3 regions of the Lentzea sp. NPDC059081 genome follow, and region 3 is predicted to be linked to each of the others. Evidence: riboswitches for the same ligand, from Rfam matches in the RefSeq annotation. Region 3 holds a riboswitch; each other region holds the start of a gene.
The links. A riboswitch is a leader RNA that binds a small molecule or an ion and turns the genes downstream of it on or off. The one in region 3 is predicted to bind cobalamin.
Positions count from the first base shown of each region.

Region 1 (6,259 bases), on a different contig from region 3:
GGAAGTCCTCCGGCACCGACTCGGGCACGCCCGCCGTCTGCAACGTCACCACGCGGACGCCGTGCGGCCCGAGCTCCACCGCGAGCTGGCGGCGCATCGACTCGACCGCGTCGAACGCCGCGAGCAACCCGCCGAGCTGCCAGTCCCGGTGCGCGCTCGCGTCGCCGGTGCCACCGAAGAACAGGATGACGCCCGACTTCTGCCTGGTCATGTGCCGTGCGGCCGCCCTGGCGGTGAGGAACTTCGACCGGACCGCCGAGACGACGGGGCTCAGGTAGTCCTCGACGCTCATCTCGACCATCGGCGTGCCCTGGACGTCGTTGTCGGTCGTCACGTTGACGGAGATGTCGAGGCGGTCGAACGTGGCGGCGTGCTCGTCCACCGCCCGCTCGTCGAGAGCGTCCACCACGGCGTACCGCGCGCCGAGCTGCTCGGCCCTGGCGCGCAGCGTCGCCTCGGTCCGGCCCGCGAGGTGGACCTCGGCACCCGCCTGGACGAACGCCGCGGCGATGGCACCGCCGATGCTGCCCGCGCCGCCGTAGATGACGGCGACCTTCCCGTTGAGATCCAGCTCCCGTCCGGTCATGGCAGGAGACGATAACTCCTATTTGAGCGCTTCCGCCGCCTCTGCTGACACGGCTTGCGCCACCGCGGTGAGCGCCGGCGAGTCGAGCTTCCACTGCTGCCAGTACAGCGGCACGGACACCACGCGGCCCGGCGCGAGGTCGACCAGGCCGTCCTGCAACTGCTGCGGCGGCACCATCCCCCAGCCCAGGCCCGCGACGATCGCCCGCACGTACACCTCGGACGACGGCACGTAGTGGCGGTGCTCGGACGCGCCACGGCCGCGGGTGAGCGTGCGCACGAACCTGTCCTGCAGGTCGTCGTTGCGGTCGAACACGACGACCGGCGCCTGAGGCAGCCACGACTTCAGCGGGCCGCTCTCGTACCGTTCCACGAAGGACGGCGAAGCCATTGCGGCATAACGGATGTGGCCGAGCTTGCGCACCTCGCAGCCCGCGACCGGTTCCTTCGACGACGTCACCGCCGCCATCACCAGTCCCTGGCGCAGCAACGCCGTCGTGTGGTCCTGGTCCTCGCGGTGCAGGTCGAACGAGATCCTGAGCTCCGGCAGAACCCGTTGCAGGGCGGGCAGGAACCACGTGGCGAGCGAGTCGGCGTTCACGGCGACCGGCACGCGCACGACGGCGTCCTCGCCCAGCGCCGCGTCCAGGTCCTGGTCGAGCGCGAGCAGTTGGCGACCGTAGCGGACCAGCACCTCGCCCGACGGGGTCAGCCGCACCGGGCGGGCGCGCACCAGCAGCACCCGGCCGGTGCGGTGTTCGAGGGCCTTGATCCGTTGCGAGACAGCGGAGGGCGTGACGTGCAACGCCGCGGCCGCCGCGTCGAACGTGCCCGCGTCGACGACGGCCAGCAGCGTGCGCACCAGGTCGAGATCCATCACGAGCGCTAATGCTACGTAAGAATCTTTAGCTGTTCTCATCTAAAACGCGTCAATACCGTTCTGCGGTGTGACTGACCTCCTCCTCGGCTTCGGCACCATGATGACCCTGATCGTCGCGATCGGCGCGCAGAACGCTTTCGTGCTGCGCCAAGGACTTCGACGGCACGCCGTGGCGAAGGTGGTCGCCGTCTGCGCCGTCTCGGACGCGATCCTGGTCGCGGTGGGCGTCGCCGGGTTCGGTGCGGTCGTGCGGAAGTGGCCGTCGCTGGTCACCGCCGCCGCGGTCGTGGGCGGGATCTTCCTGCTGGGGTACGGGTTCCTGGCGGCCCGGCGGGCACTGCGGCCGTCCTCGATGGATGTCTCCGGCGAACCGTCCGGACGACCCGTGCTCACGGCGCTCGCGCTGACGTGGCTCAACCCGCACGTGTACCTCGACACGCTGTTCCTGCTCGGGTCGATCGCGGCCGGCCGGTGGCTCTTCGGGGTCGGCGCGGTGACGGCGAGCGTCCTGTGGTTCGTCGCACTGGGGTTCGGCGCCCGCCTGCTCAGCCCGCTGTTCGCGAGGCCGCGCGCGTGGCGGGTACTCGACGGCGTGGTCGCCGCCGTGATGACGGTCCTCGGAGTCGCCTTGATCGCCGGCGCGTGACACGCGCATCTTGGGTGGTGATCAAGCGGCCACCACCACATGTAGTATCTGCCGCGCTGGTGGTTCACCGGCCCGGAGCAACGGGCGGGTGAGGCAAGAGGGAACCCGGTGGAAGTCCGGGACTGCCCCGCAGCGGTGAGTGGGAACGAAAGCCGTCAACGAAGCACTGGGCCCAGGCCTGGGAAGCGACGGCCGGTAGGAGCGTGCCCGGCGCCCACGAGTCCGAAGACCTGCCACTGGTGTGCGCGCAAGCCTGCGCGCACTACACGGTGCCCCGAGGGAGGGCGGCTGTGTGCACCGGTGGCGTGTCCACCGGCGCGCGCACGCGTTCTCTCGGGCTTGCTCGCGAGGAGAGAGCGTGCCCGACCAGCCGACACCGCTGGACCGACTATCAGGGGTCGTCCACGAAGCGTGTGCCGACCTGCCCAACGCCTCGGCCGAGGCGGTCCTCGCCGAGACGAAGCGGAACCTCTACGACGGCATCACCGACGCCGAGCTGGCCCTGGCACCGATCATGGCCGCCCGCGCGATGGTCGAGCTCGACCCGGACTACTCCTACGTCAGCGCCCGGCTGCTGCTGGACAAGCTGCGCACCGAGGCGTGCGGAGTGCCGCTGACGCACGCCGAGATGACCGAGCGCTACCCGTCGTACTTCGCCTCGTTCGTCCACCACGGCATCGAGCTGGGCCAGCTCGACCCCCGGCTCGCGGACTTCGACCTCGCCCGGCTCGGCGCGGCACTGGACGCGTCCCGTGACCTGAACTTCCAGTTCCTGGGCATGCAGACGCTGTACGACCGCTACTTCCTGCACCACGACGACCGCCGCTACGAGCTGCCGCAGGCGTTCTTCATGCGCGTGGCCATGGGTCTCGCGCTGCAGGAGGACGACCGCGACGCCCGCGCGATCGAGTTCTACGAGCTGCTCTCGTCGTTCGACTTCATGTGCTCGACGCCGACGCTGTTCAACTCGGGCACCACGCGGCCGCAGCTGTCGTCGTGCTTCCTGACGACCGTGGACGACGACCTCGCCTCGATCTTCCACGGCATCAGCAACAACGCGCTGCTGTCGAAGTTCGCCGGTGGGCTGGGGAACGACTGGACGCCGGTGCGCGGGATCGGTGCGCACATCAAGGGGACCAACGGCAAGTCACAGGGCGTGGTGCCGTTCCTGAAGATCGCGAACGACACGGCGGTGGCGGTCAACCAGGGAGGAAAACGCAAGGGCGCGGTCTGCGCCTACCTCGAGACCTGGCACATCGACGTCGAGGAGTTCCTCGACCTGCGCAAGAACACCGGCGACGAGCGCCGCCGCACCCACGACATGAACACCGCGAACTGGGTGCCGGACGAGTTCCTGCGCCGGGTGCGCGCCGGTGGTCAGTGGACGCTCTTCTCCCCCGACGAGGTGCCCGACCTGCACGACGCGTTCGGCGCGGAGTTCGCCGAGAAGTACCGGGCCTACGAGGAGAAGGCCGACAACGGCGAGATCAAGGTCTTCCGCCGGCTGCCCGCCGTCGACCTGTGGCGGCGGATGCTGACCATGCTGTTCGAGACCGGCCACCCGTGGATCACGTTCAAGGACCCGTGCAACCTGCGGTCGCCGCAGCAGCACAGCGGGGTCGTGCACTCGTCGAACCTGTGCACGGAGATCACCCTCAACACCGCGGTCGACGAGGTCGCGGTGTGCAACCTGGGCAGCGTCAACCTCGCCCGGCACGTGACCGGCGGCGGCATCGACCACGCGCGGCTCGAGAAGACCGTGCGGACGGCCGTGCGGATGCTCGACAACGTCGTCGACGTGAACTACTACACGATCCCGGAAGCGAAGAACTCCAACCTGCGGCACCGGCCGGTGGGCCTGGGGCTGATGGGCTTCCAGGACGCGTTGTTCACGCTCGGCACGCCGATGGCGTCGCAGGAGGCCGTCGAGTTCGCCGACCGCAGCATGGAGGAGATCAGCTACTACGCCATCGAGGCGTCCGCCGATCTCGCGCGGGAACGCGGCGCGTACGAGTCGTTCGACGGATCGTTGTGGAGCAGGGGGATCCTGCCGATCGACTCGCTGGAGATCCTCGCCGCGAGCCGCGCCGACGGCGAGCTCCAGGTGAACCGCGAGTCCACATTGGCTTGGGATGCCGTGCGGACCAAGGCCCGGAGCGGCATGCGGAACTCGAACGTCATGGCCATCGCGCCGACCGCGACGATCGCCAACATCACCGGCGTGAACCAGTCGATCGAACCGCTCTACCGCAACCTGTACGTGAAGTCGAACATGTCCGGCGACTTCACCGTCGTCAACCCCGACCTGGTGCGGGCGCTCAAGCAGCGCAAGCTGTGGGACGAGCGGATGATCTCCGACCTCAAGCTGCACGACGGCAGCCTCGGCGCGATCGACCGCGTGCCGCCGTATCTGAAGGCCTTGTACGCCACGGCGTTCGAGGTCGACAGCTCCTGGCTGGTCGAGGCGGGGTCGCGCCGGCAGAAGTGGATCGACCAGGCGCAGTCGCTGAACCTCTACCTGGCCCAGCCGAGCGGCCGCAAGCTCGACGAGCTGTACCAGCTGGCGTGGCTGCGCGGGCTGAAGACGACCTACTACCTGCGCACGCAGAGCGCGACCCACGTGGAGAAGTCCACGTTGCAGGGCACCGACGGCAAGCTCAACGCCGTCTCCCCCGTCGCCGTGACCGACCCGAACTGCTCCATCACCGACCCCGACTGCGAGGCCTGCCAGTAATGAGCGACATCGAAGCCGGCGCCGCACGGGTGAGCGTCGACGACAAGGCGATGATCAACTGTCGCGCCGACGTCAACCAGCTGCTGCCGCTCAAGTACCACTGGGCGTGGGAGAAGTACCTCAACGGCTGCAACAACCACTGGATGCCGACCGAGGTCTCGATGCAGGCCGACATCGGCCTGTGGAAGTCGAAGGACGGGCTGACCGACGAGGAACGCCGCATGATCAAGCGGAACCTCGGCTTCTTCGCCACGTCGGAGTCGTTGGTGGCCAACAACATCGTGCTCGCGGTGTACCGGCACCTGACCAACCCCGAGTGCCGCCAGTACCTGCTGCGGCAGGCCTTCGAGGAGGCCGTGCACACTCACACGTTCCAGTACATCTGCGAGTCGCTCGGCCTCGACGAGGGCGAGCTGTTCAACATGTACCGGGAGATCCCGTCCATCACGGACAAGGCCGCGTGGGCGTTGCAGTTCACGCAGCACCTGGAGGACCCGGAGTTCAAGACCGGCACGCCCGACAAGGACCAGGCGTTCCTCAAGGACCTCGTCGCGTTCTACGTGGTCTTCGAGGGCATGTGGTTCTACACGGGGTTCGCGCAGATCCTGTCGCTCGGCCGGCGCAACAAGATGGTCGGCATCGCCGAGCAGTACCAGTACATCCTGCGCGACGAGTCGATCCACCTGAACTTCGGCATCGACGCGATCAACCAGATCAAGATCGAGAACCCGCACCTGTGGAACGACGTGTTCCAGAAGGAGGTGCGCACGATGCTCGCCGAGGGGTGCGAGCTGGAGATCGCCTACGGCCGCGACACGATGCCGGGCGGGATCCTGGGGCTCAACGCCGACCTGTGCGAGCAGTACATGCGGTTCATCACGAACCGCCGCTGCGCGCAGCTCGGCCTGGAGCCGGTGTGGGCGCAGACGGAGAACCCGTTCCCGTGGATGTCGGAGATGATGGACCTGAAGAAGGAGAAGAACTTCTTCGAGACCCGTGTCATCGAGTACCAGAACGGTGGCTCGCTGGAGTGGTGAGCCGAGGCGGGTGGTCGCACGTCCGCGCGACCACCCGCCGTTCGACAGAAGCGCCTACCGCAGTGGTGACGCCGCCTCGGGAAGCCCTGCCCGGTCCGCGACCGGCCAGTCCAGCGGATCGGGCCCGAGCTTCACCAGCTCGGCGACCTGCAGACGCGACCACGGCGAGATCTCGCGCGTGCCGTCGAGGACGTCGGAGGCGAACTTCGTCCACGCCACCCGTTCGGTGGAGTCGACCTCGTCCGGGTTGGGCGTGGGGTCGTCGTCGGTGAGGACCCGGAACACCGGGCACATCTCGTTCTCGACCACGCCGTCCATCTCGGCGCGGTAGCGGAAGGCCGGCAGCAGCAGCTCGGGCTCGGAGACCGCCATGCCGA
Region 1 covers NZ_JBHYGW010000006.1:132,839-139,097, forward strand. The annotation lists gene ACFWV3_RS16020 (SDR family oxidoreductase) at 1-586, opposite strand, end outside; gene ACFWV3_RS16025 (LysR family transcriptional regulator ArgP) at 605-1,462, opposite strand; gene ACFWV3_RS16030 (LysE/ArgO family amino acid transporter) at 1,563-2,111, shown strand; cobalamin riboswitch at 2,155-2,364, shown strand; gene ACFWV3_RS16035 (ribonucleoside-diphosphate reductase subunit alpha) at 2,470-4,845, shown strand; gene ACFWV3_RS16040 (ribonucleotide-diphosphate reductase subunit beta) at 4,845-5,882, shown strand; gene idi (isopentenyl-diphosphate Delta-isomerase) at 5,937-6,259, opposite strand, start outside.
Region 1: it holds a riboswitch for cobalamin, as region 3 does, so the genes downstream of both, ACFWV3_RS16035 (ribonucleoside-diphosphate reductase subunit alpha) here and ACFWV3_RS41825 (CbtB-domain containing protein) in region 3, are expected to answer to the same signal.

Region 2 (6,259 bases), on a different contig from region 3:
CCTAGAGGAGCGTCGAGACAGTGCAGACCCAGTCGGAAGAGATGCCGGAGTGGACGCGCGGTGGTGAGTTCCCCCCGGTGTCGCGCCAGGTTCCGCTGTACGGCGAGGATCCCGCGTCGGGCAGGGAACAGGTGTGGGTCGGACGCGTCGTCTGGCAGGCGCGGACGATGCAGGAGATCACGATGGCGCTCTACGGCCCGTTCGGCCGCAGGACGTCCACCGGTGACTCCGTCTTCAACGCCCTGTGGAAGATCCGCAACGAGCTGGAGGACCTGGAGCAGTTCGCGCCGCCGCTGTGGAAGGTGCTCGTGAAGGGCGCCCGGCGGGACGTGTGGCACGTCGGGCACCAGGTGTCGATCTTCCCCGGCGACCGCGCGGAGGTCCTCGTGCCCGGCGAGAAGGTGACGGAGACCGTCGACGTGCTCGCGGTGCTGGAGCCGCACGACACCCCGAAGTGGGGGCTGGTCGAGCAGCAGATGGCGAACTGCGCGGCGTACTTCGACCGGTTCGCGCCGGGTTCCTAGAGCGTCGCGGGCAGGTCGAACGCCGCGAACACCGCCGGGTCCTGGAAGACGAAGGTGTGGGCGATCAGCCCGTCCACGACGGAGAACACCTGCAGCGTGTGCAACCGGCCGTCGCCCGTGTAGGCGGCGACGGCCGGTTGTCCGTTGGCGGCGGTCGGAGTCATGCGCCAGCCGACGCCGCGCCGTGCGAACACGTGGCGGATGAACGCCGCGTAGTCGTCGCGCCCGAGGAACCACAACGGGACCGGCGGCATCTCCAGGACCGCGTCCTCGGTGAGCAACGCGACGAGCGCCTCGACGTCGGCGGCTTCGAAGGCCCGCACGTAGGCCTCGACCGTGCGGGCGGCGGCGGGATCACCGGCGGGCGCGACTCCGGCCAAGCCCGCCCGCGCCCGTTGCAGGGCGCTGGTGACCGACGCGACGGTGGTGCCGAGCTGCACCGCCACCTCGGCGGCGCTGAACTCCAGCACCTCGCGCAGCACCCAGACGGCGCGCTGGCGGGCGGGCAACGTCTGCATCGCCGCGACCAGCGCGAGCCGCAGGCTGTCCCGCCGCACCGCCAGCTCCGCGGGATCGGCCGACTCGTCGGGGAACGGCTGGAGCCACGGCACCTCGAAGGCGGGCACGAGCGCGGCCTCCGGATCGGTGCCCGGCGCGCCCAGCCCGGACGGCAGCGGCCGGCGCGCCTTGCCCTCCAGCGCCGTCAGGCAGACGTTCGTCGCGATGCGGTACAGCCACGTGCGGACCGAGGCCTTGCGCTCGTCGTAGCGCTCGCGGGCGTTCCACGCGCGGAGCAGCGTGTCCTGCACCAGGTCCTCGGCCTCGTGGACCGATCCGAGCATGCGGTAGCAGTACGCCAGCAGCTCGCGGCGGTGCTGCTCCAGACGCGTCTCGAAACCGGTGCTCGTCATCGCGATGAGTATCACCGCCGTCGCCGGTACGTACTGGCATGAGCGATCTGATTGTCACCGAGTTCGTCACACTGGACGACGTCGTCGAGGACCCCGACGGACGGGCCGGCACCCCCGGCGGAGGCTGGGCGTTCCGGCACGGGGAGAAGGCGGTGGCGGGCGACAAGTTCGACCTCGGCCCGCTGTTCGAGACCGGCGTCATGCTCTTCGGGCGCACGACCTGGGAGCACTTCTCGAAGCTGTGGCCCAGCCGCACCGGCCCGTTCGCCGACCGGATGAACGCCATCCCCAAGGTTGTCGTGTCCAAGTCCCTGACCAGCGCGGACGCGTGGCAGAACTCATCCGTGACGGACGATCTCGTGTCGACCGTGCGCGCGCTGAAGGCACGTCAGGACATCGTCGTCGTGGGCAGCATCAGCGTTGTGCGCGCGTTGGCCGAACACGGTCTCGTCGACGAGTACCGGCTGATGGTGTTCCCGACGGTCCTGGGTGCCGGCGAGCGGCTTTTCACCGTTCCGGGAGAGCTGCGTCTCACGTCCGTGGAGCAGAAGGGGAGTGGTGCGCTCATGCGGTACCGGACGGACACGTGATCGTGTCGGGTTAGAGTGCAGATGTCGCGTGTGGGGGAAGTCCGGTCGAAGTCCGGCGCTGACCCGCAACGGTAGGCCCCTCCCCGGGGGCAAGCCCGAATACCCGCACACGGCATGCACAGCTACTCCGACTCCTGCCGTGGACTGCGGGAAGGGACCCAGTGATCTCCAAGATCAGCGCGCTCGTCGGCGTGCTCGTCGTCAGCATCGTGGCGGGCGTGGCGCTCGGTCCCGTCTCCGTGCCGTTCGACGTCACCCTCGACCTGCTGTGGGCCGCGCTCACCGGCGGCACGATCCCCGCCGACCTCGCCGGCCAGTACCACATCGTCTGGGACATCCGGCTGCCCCGCGTGCTGCTGGCCGCGGTCGTGGGCGCCGGTCTCAGCGTGGTCGGCGTGGCGATCCAGGCCATGGTCCGCAACGCCCTCGCGGACCCGTACGTGCTCGGCATCTCGTCGGGCGCGAGCGTGGGGGCGACGGCCGTGGCGACGCTCGGGGTGTTGCAGGGCCTCGGTGTCTACGCGCTGTCCACGGGCGCGTTCCTGACGGGTCTCGGCGCCACGGCGCTGGTCTACCTCACCGCGCGCACGAGCCGAGGGCTCACACCGCTGCGGCTGGTGCTGACCGGAACCGCGCTGGCGTACGGGTTCTCCGCGGTGGCGATGCTGCTCGTGTTCCAGGCGCCGCACGGCGAGGCGGCCCGCAGCGCCATGTTCTGGCTGCTGGGCAGTCTCGGCGGGGCGAACTGGCAGTCGTTGCCGATCGCTTTGACCGTGACGGTCCTCGGGATCGTGTACCTGATGACCAAGGCGCGGCAGCTCAACGCGCTGGCGATGGGGGACGAGACCGCGACCACGCTCGGCGTCGCGGTCACCCGGTTCCGCACGCACCTGTTCATCGTCACCGCGGGCATCACCGGCGTGCTGGTCGCGGTGAGCGGTGCCGTCGGGTTCGTCGGACTGATGCTGCCGCACCTCACGCGGATGGTCGTCGGTGCGGACCACCGGCGCGTGCTGCCCCTCGCCCCGCTGGCCGGGGCGTCGTTCCTCGTCTGGGTCGACGTCGCCGCCCGCATGCTGGCCGCGCCGGAAGAGCTGCCGCTCGGCGTCATCACCGCCGCGATCGGCGTGCCGTGCTTCATCTTCCTCATGCGTCGCAGGACCTACGTCTTCGGAGGCCGCTGATGCGCGTCGACGTCCAGCAGCTCACCGTCGACGGCATCATCGAGGACATCACGCTGTCCGCCGACGACGAGGTGGTCGGCATCGTCGGCCCGAACGGCAGCGGCAAGTCCACGACCCTGCGCTGCGTCTACCGCGCCCTGAAGCCGGACGCGGGCGCCGTGCTGATCGACGGCCGCAACGTCCACAAGCGACACGACCTGGCCCGCGAGCTGTCCGCGCTGACCCAGGAGTCGCAGGTCGAGTTCGACTTCACGGTCGCCGAGGTCGTGGAGATGGGCCGCCTGCCGCACGACCGCTCCCCGGCTCACGACCGAGAGGTGGTCGAGGCCGCACTGGCCACAGTGGACGTCTCCCACCTCGCCTCCCGCAGCTTCCTCAGCCTCTCCGGCGGCGAACGCCAGCGCGTCCTCATCGCGCGGGCCATCGCCCAGGAGCCCCGCGTGCTGGTCCTCGACGAGCCGACCAACCACCTCGACATCCGCCACCAGCTGGACGTGCTGTCCCTGACCCGCGGCCTAGGCGTCACCGTGCTGACCGTCCTGCACGACCTGAACCTGGCCGCGTCCTACTGCGACCGCCTGCACGTGCTGGACGAGGGACGACTGGTCGCCTCCGGCACGCCTTCCGAGGTCCTCGTGCCGGAGCTGATCGCCAAGGTTTTCCACGTCACCGCGCACGTCGTCGCGCACCCCACCACAGGAGTTCCCCAGCTCCTGTTCGACCAGGAGGTCACCCCTTGAGAACCGCCCTCGCTCTGGCGTCCCTGCTCCTCGTCACGGGATGCGGTGCGACGGTCGCGCAGGACACCTCCGAGTCCGACCCCGTGACCGTCACGAACTGCGGCCAGCAGGTCACGTTCGACCGGGTGCCGTCCAAAGTGGTCACCAACGACACCGGCATCACCGAGCTGATGTTCGCGCTGGGCCTGAAGGACCGCATGGCAGGGTACGTCGTCGACAGCGGCAACACCGTCGACCTCCAGACCTCACCCTGGAAGGCGGACTTCGAGGGGTCCCGACACCTCGCCGACAAGATCTCCAAGGAGGTCGTGCAGGGAGCCGGCGCGGACCTCGTGTTCGCCGGGTGGAACTACGGGTTCAGCGAGAGCACCGGGTTCACGCCGGACGCGTTGAAGCAGCTCGGGATCGGCACCTACCAACTGACCGAGGCGTGCCGGAACGGCGTGGGGAAGCAGCGCGGGATCATGCCCGCTCTGGATGCGTTGTACACGGATCTGCGGAACCTGGGCACGATCTTCCGGGTGTCGGATCGGGCCGAGGAACTGGTGCGGTCCTACCAGCGGCGCGTCGAGGAGGCTGGTGCGCTGATGGCCGGCAAGCCTCGGCCGAAGGTGTTCCTCTACGACAGCGGGCAGGACCAGCCGTTCACGTCCGGTCGCAACGCGGCGCCGCAGGACGTCATCGGGAAGGCCGGTGGGGAGAACGTCTTCGGGGACCTCAACGACAGCTGGACCACGGTGAACTGGGAGGCCGTGGTGGAGCGGTCGCCTGATGTGGTGCTGATCGTGGATTACGCGGACGGGGAGGCGAACACTCCGGCGCAGAAGCAGGCGTTCTTGGAGGGGTTCGCGCCGTTGGCGAACTCGCCGGCGGTGAAGGGGAAGAGGTTCTTCTCGTTGCCGTATGCGGCGTTGGTGGAGGGGCCTCGGAATCCTGCTTCTGTGGAGGCGTTTGCTCGGTTCCTCGCCGGGGTTTGATCGTCTTTGGGGTTTCAGCGTGGTCGCCAATGCGGTCAGGTGGCCGTTCCAGCGTGGTCGGCAGTGCGGTCAGGTGCCTGTTCCAGCGTGGTCGTGCACCTCGGACGAAGCAGCGGGGTACATCGCCGCTCCGCGACGATTGCGATTGGGGCTTGACTTCGGGGCCCTTGCGAGGCGCTGGTTCGGCCGGAAAAGGCCGGATGCTTCGCAACCGGCCGATCCACTAGTGGTAGCACCTCGCACCCAAAGTCAAGCCCCAATCGCCACACCACGAGTGGGTTCACCGCTACCCATCGGCGTCAGGTCCGCACGGCTCGCCTTCGGCATCGCTTGGGGCCTTGGCTTCGCCGTTGGCAGTGCGGGGGTTGCTTCGCCTCGCCTACGGCATCGGCCATGGCTTGCCGTTGGCGTGCGTGCCTGGCCAGGCGTGCGCCGTGACCAGATAGTGGGAGATTCGGTCCCGGCCCTTGGTGGGCGGCGGAGGCTGTGGCAGCATCCCCGGCATGGCTCAGAACCTCGCCATCATTATCGACGAGCGCGTCGGGTAGTTGCCGCCCCTGGCACCCGACGCGCAGACCTCTCGCATCCCGCGGGGGGTCTTTTTGTTTGTCCGGATTTGAGGAGATGACCCCCGATGGCCGGCCCCACCGACGAGTTCCACGTCTACGACACGACGTTGCGTGATGGCGCACAACGTGAGGGCATTTCGTACTCCGTCACGGACAAGCTCGCTGTCGCGCGGCTGTTGGACGGGCTCGGCGTCGGGTTCATCGAGGGCGGCTGGCCCGGCGCGTTGCCCAAGGACACGGAGTTCTTCGCGCGGGCGGCGGCGGGGGATCTGGAGCTGAAGAACGCCCAGCTGGTCGCGTTCGGGGCGACGCGCAAGGCCGGGGTCAAGGTCGAGGAAGACCTGCAGGTCAAGGCGTTGCTCGACTCCCAGGCGCCGGTGGTCACGCTGGTGGCCAAGTCGGACCTGCGGCACATCGAGCGGGCGCTGCGGACTGACCTCGACGAGAACCTCAGGATGGTGCGCGACACCGTCCGGTACCTCAAGGACCATGGAAGGCGCGTCTTCCTCGACGCCGAGCACTTCTTCGACGGGTTCGCCTTCTCGCCGGACACCAGCCTCCGCGTGCTGGAGTCCGCTGTGGAGGGTGGGGCCGACGTCGTCGTGCTGTGCGACACCAACGGCGGGCAGCTGCCGCTCGGGCTTGCCGAGACGGTGGCCGAGGTCGTCGAGAAGACCGGTTTTCGCGTGGGGATCCATTGCCAGGACGACACGTCCTGCGCGGTGGCGAACACGATCGCGGCCGTTCAGGCGGGCGCGACGCAC
Region 2 covers NZ_JBHYGW010000018.1:65,487-71,745, reverse strand. The annotation lists gene ACFWV3_RS31525 (putative T7SS-secreted protein) at 1-5, shown strand, start outside; gene ACFWV3_RS31520 (hypothetical protein) at 21-524, shown strand; gene ACFWV3_RS31515 (sigma-70 family RNA polymerase sigma factor) at 521-1,435, opposite strand; gene ACFWV3_RS31510 (dihydrofolate reductase family protein) at 1,474-2,025, shown strand; cobalamin riboswitch at 2,030-2,151, shown strand; gene ACFWV3_RS31505 (FecCD family ABC transporter permease) at 2,187-3,209, shown strand; gene ACFWV3_RS31500 (ABC transporter ATP-binding protein) at 3,209-3,949, shown strand; gene ACFWV3_RS31495 (ABC transporter substrate-binding protein) at 3,946-4,926, shown strand; gene cimA (citramalate synthase) at 5,561-6,259, shown strand, end outside.
Region 2: it holds a riboswitch for cobalamin, as region 3 does, so the genes downstream of both, ACFWV3_RS31505 (FecCD family ABC transporter permease) here and ACFWV3_RS41825 (CbtB-domain containing protein) in region 3, are expected to answer to the same signal.

Region 3 (6,259 bases):
GGTGAGCTCCACCGAGTTCGCCGCGAACCACAGGGTGAGCTCCTCGCCCGAGGACGCCGGCTCCACCTCGACCGGCGGGGGCGGGGGCGGGGGGTCCTCTCCGTTCATTCCCCGGTTGGAAGGAGCGGCGGCGGTCTGCGGTGCTGTACGCCGTGCCGACGACGAGGCCGAACCCGGCACGGCCTTCAGCTTGTCGGGCACGGAGGACACCGCGCTCGCCGGCGGTTCTGGTGAGATCGACGCGGAGATCCGCTGATCGGGCTGGTCGCGCTGACCGGATGCGAACATCAGTCCCAGCACCATGGCCAGGGCTACCGAGCCGGCCGTCACCCGCACTCCCCGAAGAGCTTCGACGCGGACCGCCACGAGGTTCCGCCGCGGCGGAACCCGACGAACCGGCTCCGCCGCTGTGGTCAGGTCGGCGACGAACGCCCTGTGCCGCGCCGCCAGCATCTCGTCGAACTCGTCGTCGGTCATCAGATGTCCTCCCCAGGAACGAGCTTCGTGCGGAGCGCGGCGCGGGCCTTCCGGATGCGGTCGTGCACGGTGCGCTCCTTCACGTTCAGGTCTTCGGCGATCTCCTTGGCGGTGAAGCCGGCCAGGTGGAGTGCGAACGCGACGCGCTGGCGTGCGGGCAGGCTGTTGATCGCACGCACGAGGCCGCCATGGCGTTCCACCACCTCACCGAACCCGGAGTCGTCGTGGGACGGCGGGCAGAAGCCCTTCGACAGCAGGCGGATGGGCCACTTCTCGGCCTTCGCAGCTCGTATGGCCAGCCGGTAGGCCGTGGTCCGCACCCACATGTGCTTGTTGCTGTGCACCTTGAACCACGACCGGTAGAGCTGCACCAGCGCCTCGGCAGCCGCCTCGTCGGCGATGTGGTGGGCGAAGCCCAGATGGCAGAGGTGGGCCACCACCTCCGCGTACTCGGCCTGGTGGAACCGCCGGTAGACCACCTCGTGGTCGGGCGGTGGCTCCTGCTCCATCGGTCTCCGAGCGTCGGATGACGAGTCACCCACGAGATCGCGGGACAAGGTCATCACGTCACGACCCGCTGGGCCGGCTGAACATCGACATGGCCGCCAGCACCACCGCGAGCACGGCGGCCCCGACCGTGACGGGAACCGATCCCGTCAGCACGTAAAGGCTGCCCACTCCGGCGAGCAGTCCGTTGACCAGCACCACTGCCTCGCCGCGACCGGGCCGGCCGCCTTTGCGTCGTGTCATGACGCTGAGGGGCGCGCAAGGTCGAACTACCGCAACCAAGGCAGCAAGATTCACTCGACCGGGGCAGGTATTCCAGGTGTGCCAAGCATTCCGCGCTCGCCGCACGGGCAGGAGACGCGTAGCGTCACCGGGACTGTGAAGAGGTTCGCGAACCGGCAGGAAGCGGGCCGCGCCCTGGCAGCGCGACTCGCCACCCACCCCTGGCACGACCCGCTGATCCTGGGCCTGCCAAGAGGCGGCGTCCCAGTCGCGAGAGAAGTGGCGACCGCCCTCAACGCCCAACTGGACGTGGTCGTGGCACGCAAGATCGGCGCACCGGGCAAACCGGAGTACGGCGTGGGCGCGGTCACGGCCGACAGCGAACCCATCTACGACCACAGGGTCCTGAGAGCGTTCAACCTCACCGAAGAACAACTGGCGAGCACGTGCGACGAAGAGCGCAAAGAAGCGGAACGGCGCACCGCCCTCTACCGCAACGAAAAGCCGCTGCGCATCCGGGACCGAGACGTCATCGTCGTCGACGACGGCCTGGCCACGGGTGTCACGGCCAAAGCCGCGTTGCACTGGATAAGCAAGCACGACCCGCGAAGCACGACCCTCGCGGTTCCGGTAGCCGCAAGGGAATCGCTCACGACCTTCACCTCACCGGTGATAGCCGTCCTCACGCCACGCAACTTCGGATCGGTGAGCCGGTGGTACGAGAGCTTCGATCAGACCACGGACGACGAGGTGCTCAGAGCGCTGGAGTAGTGCTCCACCACCGGGAACGGCGAGTAGAACCGGTGCAACAGCGACGACCACCGCTCGTACGACGGCCCCTGCCGGAACCCGACCGTGTGCGCCTCCAGCGACTCCCACCGCACCAGCAGCAGGTAGCGCGACGGCGTCTCCAGGCAGCGCAGCAGTTCCAGGCCGAGGAAGCCCGGCGAGGCGCTGATCAACGACCGCGCCTCGCCGAACGCCCACTCGAACTCGTCCGAGAGTCCCGGCACGACGTCCAGGACGGCCTGCTCCAGGATCACAGGCGGCAGAACCTGATGTCCGACGCCAGCACGGCCTTGGCGCCGATGGCGGCCAGCTCGTCCATCACCTGGTTGGCCTCCTTGCGCGACACCATCGCGCGGACGGCCACCCAGTTGTCGTCGGCCAGCGGTGCGACGGTCGGCGACTCGAGGCCCGGGGTGAGGCCCACGGCCTGGTCCAGGATCGAGCGCGGGCAGTCGTAGTCGAGCATCAGGTACTGCTGGGCGAACACCACGCCCTGCAGGCGGGCCGTCAGCTGCCTCTTCGCCGCAGTCACCTCGGTCCCCGCGCGGTGCACGAGCACTGCCTCGGACTCGCAGATCGGCTCGCCGAACGGCACCAGGTCGTGCTGCTTCAGCGTGCGGCCGGAGCCCACCACGTCGGCGATCAGGTCGGCCACGCCGAGCTGGATCGAGATCTCGACGGCGCCGTCGAGGCGGATCACCTGGGCGGTGATGCCGCGGGCGCGCAGGTCGCGGCCCACCAGCTTCGGGTAGGCCGTGGCGAGGCGCTTGCCCTCCAGGTCCTCGACCTTCCAGTCCGTGCCGCGGGGGCCCGCGTAGCGGAAGGTGGACGAACCGAAGCCCAGGGCCAGCAGCTCGGCAACGGACGAGCCGTTGTCGTCGGCGCCGGAGTCGGCCGCCAGGTCGCGGCCGGTGATGCCGAGGTCGAGGTCGCCGGACGCCACGTAGATCGCGATGTCCTTGGGGCGCAGGAAGAAGAACTCGACGTCGTTGTTGGGGTCGAGCACGGTCAGGTCGCGCGGCTCGTGCCTCTGCCGGTAGCCGGCCTCGGTGAGCATGGCGGAGGCGCGTTCGGCGAGCGCGCCCTTGTTCGGGACTGCTACGCGCAGCATGTGGAAGTCTCTTTCAGAGGTACTTGTAAACGTCTTCGAGGGTGAGGCCACGGCCCAGCATGATCACCTGGAGGCGGTAGAGCAGCTGCGAGATCTCTTCGGCGAGCTTCTCGTCGGACTCGTACTCGGCGGCGATCCAGACCTCGCCCGCCTCCTCCAGGACCTTCTTCCCCTGCGCATGGACGCCGGCCTCGAGCGCTGCGACGGTGCCGGATCCTGCCGGCTTGGTGGCGGCTCGTTCGGTCAGTTCGGCGAACAGGGAGTCGAAGGTCTTCACGACTCCACATCCTCCCATCCCACGAACCCCCGTCCACACCGCGGTCGGATCCGTCCCACGGCCTGGACGTGATTTGTCCTGCATGGACACCCAGTAGCGTGAACTTCCGTGTCTGAGTTCGCCGAGGTCCTCGAAGCGCTGCGCCGGGTGCGCGGGATCAACCCGTTCTTCGCCCTCGACGTGGGCAGGCCCGACGACTCGTGGCTGCCGGGGACGGCGCTGCTCGAAGGTCCCGCCCTCAGGAACACCATCGACGCCATCGCGACCCGGTACGACGCCGACGAACCCCGCGTCGCGGCCAGCCTGTTCTTCCTCAGCTACACCGCGCGGCTGCTCAGCCCGCTCACGGCCGCGGACCTCTCGATCGACGTGCGGCCGGAGAACCTGTGGTGGCACCACGACCCGGTCAACGGCCTGAGCGTCCGCATCGACCTGCCGCGCCTGGGCCCACCGGCGGCGGAGGCGCTCGCCCCCGTGGTGGAGGCGATCCAGGACGTAGCCCCGGTGGCACGCGGGTTGCTGTGGGGCAATGCCATGTCGAACATCGCGGGCGCCCTGAAAATGGTCGTGCGCGCACGCATGCTCACGGCCGAGGAAGCGGAACTGCGCGGTGCGCGGCTGATGAGCGCGCCGCCGTTCGAGCAGGCGGGAGAATTCTTCTCGATCCCCGGCGAGGTCGCGTTCCGGCGCCGGAGCTGTTGTCTTTACTACCGCGTCGCCGCAGGTGGGAAGTGTGGCGACTGTCCACTCGTGAAGTGAGGAACGCAACAACTCTTATGGCCGGTTGTGCTTAACGGGCCGCTCAACTTACGGTGCACGCGCCGCAGTGACGGGAAGCCGGTGGAAATCCGGCGCGGTCCTCGCCACTGTGACCGGGAAGCGGCCCTCGCCGAGCACGTCACTGGTCCCCGCCGGGACTGGGAAGACGCGGGGGCAGCGGTGATCCGGGAGTCAGGAGACCGGCTGCGGCGCCGCAAGGAGAGTTGACCTTCCACGAGGTATGGAGGAGCCCGTCATGACGAGCCCCGCAGCAAGCCTGTCCGCCGTCCGCGTGCCCAAATGGGCCTTCGCCGTCTCACTGCTCGGCCTGATCGTCACCTACCTGGTCCTGCAGGAGAACGGCCTCGCGCTCGGCGCGGGTTCCGAGTTGCTGCACGAGTTCTTCCACGACGGCCGCCACGCCCTCGGCGTCCCCTGCCACTGATCCGCTGATCACGCAGATGACGACGACGTACAAGTCGATCGCACTGCGCGGGATCGCGGCCGGCGGCATCGCCGGTGTCGCCTCCGCGCTCGTGCAGCTCCTGGTCACCGAGATCCCCATCCGCGCCGCGCTGGCGGTCGAGGAGGCTCGCGCACCCGCCGGCGACGAGGCCGGCCATTCCCACGGCGGCGAGGAAGAGCTGGTCAGCCGCGGCGCTCAGGTCGTGGGCGGCATGCTCGGCGTGGTGATCGTCGGCATCGCCGTGGGCCTGGTGTTCGCCACGGCCTACGCGCTGTCGAAGCGCTGGTTCACCGACCGCACCCCGTTCAGCCGCAGCCTCAGCTTCGGCGCCGCGGTGTTCGGCGCGGTGGCCCTGCTGCCGTGGCTCAAGTACCCGGCCAACCCGCCGGCCGTGGGCGACCCGGAGACGGTGAACTACCGGACCGCGCTCTACCTGGGCGTGGTGGTGGCGGGCCTGGCGATCGTGTGGGGCGCGAGCTGGCTCGCCGACCAGCTGCGCGCGCAGTCGCAGCCGGTGCGGGTCACGGGCGTGCTCCTCGCGGTGGTCGCGGCCGTCGCGGTGGTGCTGCTCGCGTTCCCCGCGCCGCCGGACACGATCCCGGCGGACATGCCGGTGGCCGTGCTGTGGCAGTTCCGGCTCAGCTCGCTCGCGCAGCTGGCCACGCTCTACGTGGGCATCGGCGTGGTGTTCGGCCTGCTGGTCGACCCCGCTACGCGCAACACGAAGACACCCGCCGCCGCGCTTTAGAGCGCGCGCAGCACCTCGAGATCGACGCCGGCGAGGGAGTCGCGGAACACCCGCCGCTCCCCCGTCGGCACCTCGACGTCACAAGGCACCACGAGCACCGTGCACCCGGCCGCCACAGCCGCCGCGACACCGGTCGGCGAGTCCTCGATGGCGACACAACGGGCCGGATCGACCGAGAGCAGCCGCGCCGCCTTCAGGTACGGCTCCGGCAGCGGCTTGTTCAGCCCGTCGACCTCGTCACCGCACACCGTCACGTCGAACAGGTCGCGCCCGATCGTGTCCAGCGCCACCTCGGTCAGCGAGCGTTCGGTCGACGTCACCAGGGCCATCGGCACGCCGGAGGCACGCACCGCGCGCAACGCCTCGGCCGCGCCGGGACGCCACGGCAGGCCCGCGCGGAAGACCTCCTCGGTGCGGCGGGAGATCCACGCGGCCCCGTCGGTCATGTCGGCGTCGGTGGGCTCGATGCCCACGTCGGCGAAGAGCAGGCGCATCGTCGTCGGCACGTTGCTGCCCACCATGCGTTCGCGGGTCTCCAGCGACAGCACGCCGCCGAGCTTCTCGGCGTACTCGTAGAGCGGGATGTCCCACAGCTTCTCGGAGTCGAGCAGCGTGCCGTCCATGTCCCACAGCACGGCCTGCAAGTCAGACATCGAAGTACTTCGCCTCCGGGTGGTGCGCCACGAAGGCGTCGGTGGACTGTTTCCGGGTGCAGCCGGAGTCCTCGCGGACCCGCCTGTGCCAGTGCCCGGCCGGCGCTTCGACGAGCCGGTCCCCAGTCCGTGGACTTCCGGGGACTCACGATACGCGTTCGCGCCGACCAGGTCGCCGGCGTGGTCGGCGGCCTGCTGACCAGCGCGTCCGGGAACGGCGACGCTCCGCGATCACGCATGGGCCAAGCCT
Region 3 covers NZ_JBHYGW010000039.1:35,040-41,298, reverse strand. The annotation lists gene ACFWV3_RS41865 (OmpA family protein) at 1-477, opposite strand, end outside; gene ACFWV3_RS41860 (RNA polymerase sigma factor) at 477-986, opposite strand; gene ACFWV3_RS41855 (hypothetical protein) at 1,045-1,227, opposite strand; gene ACFWV3_RS41850 (phosphoribosyltransferase) at 1,306-1,977, shown strand; gene ACFWV3_RS41845 (antibiotic biosynthesis monooxygenase) at 1,938-2,249, opposite strand; gene hisG (ATP phosphoribosyltransferase) at 2,246-3,106, opposite strand; gene ACFWV3_RS41835 (phosphoribosyl-ATP diphosphatase) at 3,120-3,383, opposite strand; gene ACFWV3_RS41830 ((2Fe-2S)-binding protein) at 3,492-4,142, shown strand; cobalamin riboswitch at 4,213-4,345, shown strand; gene ACFWV3_RS41825 (CbtB-domain containing protein) at 4,399-4,587, shown strand; gene ACFWV3_RS41820 (CbtA family protein) at 4,604-5,356, shown strand; gene ACFWV3_RS41815 (HAD family hydrolase) at 5,353-6,009, opposite strand.